3 regions of the Kocuria oxytropis genome follow, and region 3 is predicted to be linked to each of the others. Evidence: riboswitches for the same ligand, from Rfam matches in the RefSeq annotation. Region 3 holds a riboswitch; each other region holds the start of a gene.
What was found. A riboswitch is a leader RNA that binds a small molecule or an ion and turns the genes downstream of it on or off. The one in region 3 is predicted to bind S-adenosylmethionine.

Region 1 (3,261 bases), on a different contig from region 3:
GGGGACGGGGACCTGGCAGCTGGGTCCGGAGCTGTACGTGCTGGGCGCCGTGGCGGCCCACCGCTACCCGATCCGGGAACTGGCCGGGCCCTCGCTGCGCCGGCTCGCGGAGGCCACCGGCGAGAGCGCGTTCCTCTCGGCCCGCCGCGGGCTGGAGACGGTCTGCCTCGCCCGGGTCGAGGGCGCGTTCCCCATCCGCTCGCACGTCCTCTACGAGGGCCTGCGGCTGCCCCTGGGCGTCGCCTCGGCGGGGCTCGCGATCCTGGCCCACCTCCCGGACCCGGAGGTGGAGCGGGTCCTCGCGGCCACCGCCGGGGCACGCGCCGGGTGGGGGCCGCTGCACACGCCCGAGCGGATCCGCGAGCTGCTCGCGGACGTGCGGCGGGAGGGCTTTGCGGTGAACCCCGGGCTGATCGTGGAGGGCAGCTGGGGCATGGCCGCCGCGGTCTTCGACGCCACGGGGGCCCCGGTCTACGCCCTGAGCCTCACGGGCATCGAGCCGCGGTTCACCGGTGAGCGCCGTCAGCCCCTGGGACGGGCCCTGCTCACGGAGGCCCACCGGCTCTCCCGGGAGCTGGGCCACCGCTGAACGTCCCGGTCCGGCCGGGCCGCCGGGAGTGCCCGGGATTCCGGGGCCTGCGGACCGGCGGGACCGGCGAGACCGGCGGAACCGGGCCGATTGCCGCCCGGATGCCGGCCCGCCCGGATGCCGCCCGGGCCAGGCACGGCGGCCCGCCGCCGGGCGGGGCGGGGCTCAGCGGGCGGTCCAGCCGCCGTCCATCGTGTAGGACGCCCCGGTGACCATGGACGCGTGCGGCCCGGCCAGCCAGGCCACGAGGCTGCCGACGTCCTCGGGCTCCACGAGCTTCTTGACCGGCGTCTCGCCGAGCATGATCCGCTCCACCACCTCGGACTCCGGGATCCCGTGCACCGCGGCCTGGTCCGCGACCTGCTTCTCCACCAGCGGGGTGCGGACGTAGCCGGGGTTGACGCAGTTGCTCGTCACCCCGTGCGCCGCCCCCTCCAGGGCGATGGTCTTCGAGAGCCCCTCGAGACCGTGCTTGGCGGAGACGTAGGCGCTCTTGTACGGCGAGGCGCGCAGGCCGTGGACGGACGAGACGTTGACGACCCGCCCCCACCCCTGCTCGTACATGTGCGGCAGCGCGGCGCGGACCAGCAGGAACGGGGACTCCAGCATCAGGACCAGGATCCGGTGGAAGTCCGCCGGGTCGAACTCGTGCAGGGGGGAGACCTTCTGGATGCCGGCGTTGTTGACCAGCACGTCCACCTCGAGGCTCAGGTCCGCGAGCGCCGCGGTGTCGAGCAGGTCGACCGACCAGGCGCGGCCGCCGAGCTCCTCGGCGACGCGCTGCGCGCCGGCCTCGTCGACGTCGGCCACGACCACGTGCGCGCCGGAGCCGGCGAGGGCCCTGGCCGCCGCCAGGCCGATGCCGCTCGCGCCGCCCGTGACGAGCGCCGTGCGGCCCTCGAGGTCCTGCTGCTGGGGCGTCTGGGACATGGGAGTCCTTCCTCTGGTCCGCCGTGCCCGCGGGGTGAGGGGCACGGATCATCGCCACGGTATGTGATCCGGGCCATGTTCGCGAAGGGCATCGCCGCACGGGAGCGGGCGCCGGACGGCGTCACACGGCGTCATGTCCGTCATCCGGGCCCCGAATGGCGCCGGGCGCACGCGTGCGGTTGGATGACAGGGTCACCATCCAGAGCGGCCGAGAGATCTGGCTCGACGACGCCGCAGCAACCCGGGCGACGGCCCCCGTCCCCTCCGGTGCTACCGCCAGGACCGATGGAAAGGACCGACGCCCCATGCTGCGCAGCACGGACCGCATCCGCACGACCCACGCCGGGTCCCTCCCGCGCACCCCGGCGCTGCTCGAGGCCAACCGGGCGAAGGGCGGCGCCCCGGGGCCCGAGCACGAGGCCCTGCTCCACGACTCCGTGCTGGACGTGGTCCGCCGGCAGCGCGAGGCCGGGATCGACGTGGTCAACGACGGCGAGTACGGCCACGCCATGGCCGCGGACGTCGACTACGGCGCGTGGTGGCACTACGTCTTCGCCCGGATCTCGGGCCTCACCCCGGGGGAGGTGGGACTGTGGGAGCAGGAGCCGCAGCGCTCCTCCCCCGGCCGCGTGGTCCTGACCAGCTTCGGGGACCGCCGGGACCGCCAGGCCTTCCACGACGCCTACACGGACCCCGCCTCGGGGATCACCACGGGCACGCAGGCGCCGTTCCCGAGGATCACCGGGAAGCTGGAGTACACGGGTCACGCGGCCGTGGAGGCCGACATCCGCCACCTCCGGGCCGCCCTGCGGGCCACGGGCGCGAGCGAGGGCTATCTCGCCGCGCTGTCCCCGGGCTCCTGCGCCCGGCTGGAGAACACCCACTACGCGGACGAGGACGAGGTGCTCGCCGCGTGCGCCGAGGTCATGCGCGAGGAGTACAGGGCCATCACCGACGCCGGGCTGATCGTGCAGATCGACGACCCCTCCATCGCGGAGAACTGGGACCAGGTCAACCCCGAGCCCGGCGTGGAGGACTACCTCGCGTTCACCCGCAAGCGCGTCGAGGCCCTCAACTACGCCCTGGAGGGGATCCCGGAGGAGCAGGTCCGCTTCCACCTGTGCTGGGGCTCCTGGCACGGCCCGCACACCACCGACCTCGGCTTCGAGCACCTGGTGGAGCTCGTGCTCTCCATCCGGGCGGGCGGCTACAGCTTCGAGGCCGCCAACGCCCGGCACGAGCACGAGTGGAGGGTCTGGCAGGACCACCGGCTGCCCGAGGGCAAGGTCCTCGTCCCGGGCGTCGTCTCCCACGCGACCAACGTGGTGGAGCACCCCGAGCTGGTGGCCGACCGGATCGAGCGCTTCGCCCGCCTGGTGGGGCGTGAGAACGTCATCGCCTCGACCGACTGCGGGCTGGGCGGGCGGATCCACCCGCAGATCGCCTGGGCCAAGCTCGAGTCGCTCGGCCGGGGCGCCGAGCTCGCCTCCCGCCGGCTCTGGTCCTGACCGGCACCGCCGCCGGCCGGTCCCCGCGACCGCCCGCCGCTCGCGGCCGGCCCCCAGCCGCCCGCCGCTCCCCCTGCTGTCCGCGGCTGCCCGCCGCTCCCGCCGCCCGCCGCTCCCGCCGCCCGTCGTTCCCGCCGCAAGTCGTTCCCGCCGCAAGTCGTTCCCCGAGGAGGACACGCATGACCATGCAGAACACCGACCACGTGCAGACCACGCACGTGGGCTCCCTGCCGC
Region 2 (3,261 bases), on a different contig from region 3:
CAGCCCGAAGAGGGCGAACTGCAGGACCAGCAGCATCCCCAGCCCGTGCACCCAGGGCAGCAGGGGGACCAGCCGTGCCCGCAGCACCTCCCGTCCCGCGCTCACGGCTGCCGGTGCTCCGCGTCGCGGGGGCGGGCCCGGCCCGGGACGTCCCCGCCGTTCCAGGGAGGCGCGGGGAGGCGCAGGTAGAACAGCCGGGAGGTCTCCCGGCGGATCTTCGCCTGGCCGCTGAGGAGCACGCCCATGAGCAGGAACACCCCGGCGAGGAGCACGAGGGAGGCGGCCAGGAACGCCGTGGGGAAGCGGGGGACGAGCCCGGTGCCCGCGAACTCCAGGACCACGGGCAGGCCCAGGACCAGGCCCAGCACGAACAGGGCGGCGGAGACCGCGCCGGTGACGAGGAACGGGCGCTCGTGGAAGAGCAGCTGCCCGAAGATGCCCAGGATCCGGAAGCCGTCGTGGTAGGTCCGCAGCTTGCTCTCGCTGCCGGCGGGCCGGTCCCGGAATCCCACGGGCACCTCGGCCTGCGGCACCCGCGCGTTCACGGCGTGCACGGTCAGCTCCGTCTCGATCTCGAACTCGCGGGAGAGCGCGGGGAAGGACTTGACGAAGCGGCGGGAGAAGACCCGGTAGCCGCTGAGCATGTCCGAGACCCTGCGCCGGAAGGCGAAGCTGACGAGACCGTTGAAGAACCGGTTGCCGGTCTCGTGCCCCGAGCGGTACGCGGTGTCGGTGACCTGCCGGCGCACGCCGAGCACGTGGTCGTAGGGCCCGGAGAGCAGGGTGTCGATCATGGCCGGGGCGTCGGCGGCCTCGTAGGTGTCGTCGCCGTCGATGAGCAGGTAGACGTCGGCGTCCAGGTCCGCGAAGGCCCGCCGGACCACGTTGCCCTTGCCCTTCTCCTCCTCGTGCCGGACCTGGGCGCCGGCGCGCCGGGCTGCCTCGGCGGTGCCGTCGGTCGAGCAGTTGTCGTAGACGTGCACCTCGATGCCGGGCACCGCGGCGTGCAGATCGGCGACGACCTTCGCGATGGCCGCTTCCTCGTTGTGGCAGGGCACCACGGCCACGATGCGGGGGTCGGGGGTCATGGGCGCTCGTTCCTGGGTCCGGGGCGGGGGCCCGTCCATTATGCCGGGCGCCCGCGGGGCGCGGCGACGGGGCCGGGCCGCCCCGCTGCCGCTCGGTGTCCGTGTTGCGTCCTGTGACGCCGGGGTCGTCACAGTCGGCACCGGGGCGACTTCTGGGCTTGCGCACTTGGCAGCCCGGCGGGGCAGCCGCTGGAATGGGCCTTGCATCTATCCAGAGCGGCCGAGAGACCTGGCTCGTCGACGCCGCAGCAACCATCCGCGCCCCCGCCACGGGGTGCGCGGAACGGTGCTCCCGCCAGGACCGATGGAGCTGTCGCTTCCCTCCCGGGTCCGTCCCGGGCGGGTCGGCGCCCTCCCTCGGGGTGACCCTTGGAGGAAGAACGTGACACCACCACCCGTTGCGCGGCCGGCGCCGCCGTCCCTGTCCTACGAGCTCTATCCACCGCGCAGCGCCGCGAGCGCCGCCACGCTGCTGCAGACCATCGAGGAGCTCGAGCCCACCCGTCCCGACCACGTGTCGGTGACCTACAGCGGGGACCGGCGGCGCCGGGACAGCTCCCTCGCCCTGCTCGACCACCTCCTGGCCCGCACCTCCCTGCGACCCCTGGCGCACCTCACGTGCGTCGGCAGCACCCGGGCCGAGCTGGAGCGGACCGTGGCCACGCTCGTCCGCCGCGGCGTGCGCGGCGTCCTGGCCCTGCGCGGGGACCGGGACCCGGGAGCGGAGCCGGGCGAGCTCCGGCACGCCGGCGACCTCGTGGAGCTCGTGCGCGAGGTCGAGCAGCGCCACACGGCGTCGCTGGCGGCCGGCCGGCTCGCCGTGGGCGTGGCCGCCTATCCGACCCGGCACCCGGAGTCCCCCTCGTTCCGGCACGACGTCGAGGTGCTGCTGGCGAAGCAGCGCGCCGGGGCGGACTTCGCGATCACGCAGGTCTACTTCCGCCCGCAGCGCTACGAGCGCCTCGTCGCCGCGGCCCGCGCCGCCGGGGTGAGCATCCCGATCGTCCCGGGCATCATGCCGGTCACCGACCCCGGGCGGCTGCAGACCCTGTGCCGGCTGGCCGGCCTGGCCCCCCACCGGGGCCTGGCCGCCGCCCTGGAGGACGCCTCCGGCCCCGCCGAGCGGCACCGGGCCGGCGTGGCCTTCGCGGCGCGGCTGGCACGGGCCGCCCTGGACGCCGGCGCCCCGGGGCTGCACCTCTACACCTTCAACGAGCACCGGGCCGCGCTCGACCTGCTGGAGCAGGTGGACCTGCCGCGCGTCCCGCACGTGCCGGCCCCCCTCGACGAGCTGCTGCTCCCCGCCTGAGCCCCCGCCGCCCCGGCAGCACCGGCAGCACCGGCAGCACCGGCAGCACCGGCAGCACCGGACAGCGCAGCACCGCGCAGCACAGCACCGCACCGCACGACACCGCACGACATCCATGACCTCTGACAGGAGATCCGCATGAGCACCGTCCCGTTCCCCGCCGCCACCATCACCGGCTACCCCCGCATCGGCCGCCGCCGCGAGCTGAAGAAGGCCCTGGAGGCCTACTGGGCCGGGCGCTCGACCCGCGAGGAGCTCGAGTCGGCCGCCGCCGAGCTGCAGCTGGCCACCCACCGGCGGCTCGTGGCGCTGGGCCTCGGCGCCCGGGACTCGTCCCTGCCCGCCGCGTTCCCGCTCTACGACCAGGTGCTCGACACCACCGTGGCGCTCGGGGCGGTCCCGTCCCGCTTCGCCGACCTCGCCGACGCCGAGGGCCGGCTCGACCTCGACGCGAGCTTCGTGCTCGCCCGGGGCGACGCGGGCCGCGCCCCGCTCGAGCTGACCAAGTGGTTCGACACCAACTACCACTACCTCGTGCCCGAGATCGGCCCCGGCACCCCGTTCCGCGCCACCGCCGACCGGCTCGTGGCGGACGTCCGCCGCGCCGCGGCGCACGGGTTCACCGTCCGCCCGGTGCTCGTGGGCCCCGTGTCCTTCCTCCTGCTCGCGAAGGCCGACGACGACGCCCCCGCGGGCTTCGACCCGCTGCAGCGGCTCCCGGAGCTGCTCCCCGTCTACGCCCAGCTGCTCGGCGAGCTCGCCGCGGCCGGCGCGGACTGGGTGCAGCTGGAGGAGCCGGCGCTGGTCGCGGACCAGCACGTCCCGGCCGAGCAGCTCGCCGCGTCCGTGTGGGACGCCTACACG
Region 3 (3,261 bases):
TTCTGCCCGCCGGAGAGCTGCTCCGGGTAGTTCCCGGCGCGGGCGGCCAGGCCCACGAACTCGAGCAGCTCGGCCACCCGGGCACGGCGCTTCTCCTTCGGCCAGCCGGCCCGCTTGAGCGGGTACTCGACGTTGCCGGCCACGGTCCGGGAGGTGAAGAGGTTGAACTGCTGGAAGATCATGCCGATCTCCTGCCGCACGGGCGCCAGCTCCGTCTCGCGCCGGCCGGCCACCTCGAACCCCTCCACGGTCAGGGACCCGGAGGTCACCGGCTCGAGCCCGTTGATCAGGCGCACGAGGGTGGACTTGCCCGCCCCCGAGTAGCCGATCACGCCGAAGATCTCGCCGCGGCGGACCTCGAGGCTGACGTCGTCGACCGCCACCACCTCGCGGGCCGCCCGGCCCGTGCCGGTGCGGAAGGTCTTGGAGACGTTCTCGAAGCGGACGAGCACCTCCTCGGGGCGCCCGGACGGGGACGGCCCGGTGGGTCCCTCCGCGCTCACTGCTGCTGGTCCTTCAGCTCCTGCTGGTAGCGCTGGGTGAGGTCCTGCAGCTCCTCCGGCTCGAGCTGCAGCGGCACGGCGGTGCCCTTGGTCTCCTCCATCTCGGCGTCGATCACGGGCTGCTCGTGGTAGAGGGCCGCGACCTTCCGCAGGGTCTCGTCGTCGGCGAGCTCCTCCGTCGTGGTGAAGAGGTTGACGTAGGCCCGGGAGCCCTCGGCCTCGGGGTCGTCCTGGGCGAGCGCCGACTTCGGGTCGATGTCCGCCCGGGACAGGAAGTCGTTGTTGATGACCGAGCCGGCCACCGAGTCCAGGGACAGCACCGTCTGCTCCGCCGAGACGGGCGTGACCTTCACCGTGGAGGCCTCGGTGTCGACGTCGAGCTCGGTGGGGATGAGGGTGTCCGAGGTCAGCTCCACGAGGCCGGCGGACTCGAGCACGAGCAGCGCGCGGGAGAGGTTCACGGCGTCGTTGGGCACGGCGATCTCGTCGCCCTTCTGGAACTGCTCCACGGATTCGTACTGGTTGGAGTACAGCCCCAGCGGGTAGATCGAGGTCGAGCCGATCGGGGTGATGGAGCCCCCCGCGGAGTTGTTGTAGTCGGCGAGGAACGGGACGTGCTGGAACCAGGTCATCTCCACGTCGCCGGACTCGGTGGCGGGGTTCGGCTGGTTGTAGTCGGAGAAGTCGACGTACTCGACCGTGATGCCCTGCTCCTCGGCCAGCTTCTTCAGGGCGTCGTGGGTCGGGTCGGTGCCCACCACGCCGATGGTGACCTTGTCGTCGGCCAGGACACCCTCGCCGGAGGACTCCCCGGCGGAGCCGCCGCAGGCGGTGAGGGTGAGGCCGAGGGTCGTGGCCAGTGCGAGGAGGGGGAGGCGCTGCGATCGCATGTGGTGCCTTTCCGTGGGTCCGTTGGTGTCGGAGGTCTTCACCGGGGCCGGGGACCGGCGGCGACGGCCGATCGGCGCGCGGAAGGGCGCGGCAGGCGTCGAGCCGTACTTGCCGCCGGCCGTCCTCGGCCGTGGCCGGATGGTTCACCTGGGGCACCCCACTACGGGAGAGGGTTGCCGCCCAGCAAGCCAGGGCTCGGTGCTGGGACTCGTCATCCGGCCGACAGACTAGCACGGACGCGCCCGCTCGCGGCGCCGGGCCGGGAGCGCGGGAGGCGGGACCCGGGAGCGCCGGAGCCGGCGGCCGGGTCAGCCGGCCAGGACCTCCTGGGCGCGGCACCGTGCCCAGCGCTCGGCCTCGAGGACCGCCTCCAGGTCCGGCTCCCCGGACCCGTCGTGCTCCTCCAGCACCGCCTCGACCGTGTCCACGATGGCCGGGAAGCGGATCCGGCCGTCGTGGAAGGCGTGCACCGCCTCCTCGTTGGCGGCGTTGAACACCGCGGGGAAGGTCCCGCCCCGCTCCCCCGCGGCCTTGATCAGCTCCACGGCCGGGAACACCACCGGGTCGAGGGGTTCGAAGGTCCACTCGGTGGCGCGCGTCCAGTCGCACGGCAGCGCGGCCCCGGGCACCCGGTGCGGCCAGGCCAGGCCGAGGGCGATGGGCAGGCGCATGTCCGGGGGCGAGGCCTGGGCGAGGGTGGAGCCGTCCACGAACTGGACCATGGAGTGGACCACCGACTGCGGGTGGACGACCACGTCGATGCGCTCGAGGGGCACGTCGAAGAGCAGGTGCGCCTCGAGCACCTCGAGCGCCTTGTTCACCATGGTCGCCGAGTTGGTGGTCACCATCAGCCCCATGTCCCACGTGGGGTGCCGCAGGGCGTCCCGCGGGGTGACCGACTCCAGCTCCGCCCGGGACCGGCCGCGGAACGGCCCGCCGGAGGCCGTGAGGACGAGCCGGTCCACCTCCCCGGCCGTTCCGCCGCGCAGCGCCTGGGCCAGCGCGGAGTGCTCGGAGTCCACGGGGATCAGCGCGTCCGGGTCCCCGGTGGCCGCCGCGGCGGAGCGGACGAGGGCGCCGCCGGCGATCAGCGACTCCTTGTTCGCCAGGGCCAGCTTGTGCCCGGCCCCGAGCGCCGCCAGCGTGGGGGCGAGCCCGATGGACCCGGTGATCCCGTTGAGCACCAGGTCCGCGTCGGGATGGGCCGCGGCCGCCGACGCCGCACCGGGCCCGTGCTCGATGTGCGGGCGGTAGCCCCACGCCCCGGCGGCCCCGGCCCGCTCCGCGATCAGGCCGGCCAGTCGGGCGGCGTCCTGGCCGGTGCCGCTCGTGGCCACCAGGGAGGCCCGGGTCTCGACGGCCTGCTCGGCCAGCAGCTCGAGGTGGCCGCGCCCCGCGGCGAGGGCGGTCACGCGGAACGGCTCCGGCCCCTCGAGCCCGCGTGCGGCCCGGACGACGTCGAGGGCCTGGGTGCCGATCGAGCCCGTGGAGCCCAGGACGACGATCCTGCGGGGACCGGCGGCGGCCAGGGCCTGCAGCTCGGGCGTCGGGCGGGTGCGGGGCGAGGAGGCGGGGGACGTCATGGCCCCAGTATCCCCCGGCCCCGGCCCGCCCCGGGTCCCCGCCGGCACCGTGCGGGCCGCGGGGGCCCGGGGCGGGAGGCCCGGGTGCGACGAGGCCCCGTCCACCGGCAGCGGTGGACGGGGCCTCGGGGACCGGTGTGGTCGGGTCAGTGCGTCGTGCGGCCCTTGCGGCCGGTGACCGCACCCCAGATGAAGAGCACGATGAGCGCTCCCACGACGGCGGTGATGATGGTACCGATGTCGAAGACGGACTCCAGGTCGCCGATGCCGATCAGCGAGCCGAG

Region 1: linked by a shared signal. The riboswitch ahead of QYM41_RS01290 (cobalamin-independent methionine synthase II family protein) and the one ahead of QYM41_RS08055 (MetQ/NlpA family ABC transporter substrate-binding protein) in region 3 are both predicted to bind S-adenosylmethionine.
Region 2: linked by a shared signal. The riboswitch ahead of QYM41_RS01465 (methylenetetrahydrofolate reductase) and the one ahead of QYM41_RS08055 (MetQ/NlpA family ABC transporter substrate-binding protein) in region 3 are both predicted to bind S-adenosylmethionine.

The regions. Positions count from the first base shown of each region.
Region 1 is NZ_JAVFXA010000001.1:276,072-279,332, forward strand. Features, by position in the region: gene QYM41_RS01280 (IclR family transcriptional regulator) at 1-589, shown strand, start outside; gene QYM41_RS01285 (3-hydroxybutyrate dehydrogenase) at 755-1,519, opposite strand; SAM riboswitch class I at 1,712-1,811, shown strand; gene QYM41_RS01290 (cobalamin-independent methionine synthase II family protein) at 1,825-3,027, shown strand; gene QYM41_RS01295 (cobalamin-independent methionine synthase II family protein) at 3,207-3,261, shown strand, end outside.
Region 2 is NZ_JAVFXA010000001.1:312,020-315,280, forward strand. Features, by position in the region: gene QYM41_RS01455 (hypothetical protein) at 1-105, opposite strand, end outside; gene QYM41_RS01460 (glycosyltransferase) at 102-1,088, opposite strand; SAM riboswitch class I at 1,293-1,399, shown strand; gene QYM41_RS01465 (methylenetetrahydrofolate reductase) at 1,471-2,397, shown strand; gene metE (5-methyltetrahydropteroyltriglutamate--homocysteine S-methyltransferase) at 2,536-3,261, shown strand, end outside.
Region 3 is NZ_JAVFXA010000006.1:81,572-84,832, forward strand. Features, by position in the region: gene QYM41_RS08050 (methionine ABC transporter ATP-binding protein) at 1-503, opposite strand, end outside; gene QYM41_RS08055 (MetQ/NlpA family ABC transporter substrate-binding protein) at 500-1,393, opposite strand; SAM riboswitch class IV at 1,494-1,610, opposite strand; gene dxr (1-deoxy-D-xylulose-5-phosphate reductoisomerase) at 1,703-2,977, opposite strand; gene QYM41_RS08065 (GlsB/YeaQ/YmgE family stress response membrane protein) at 3,124-3,261, opposite strand, start outside.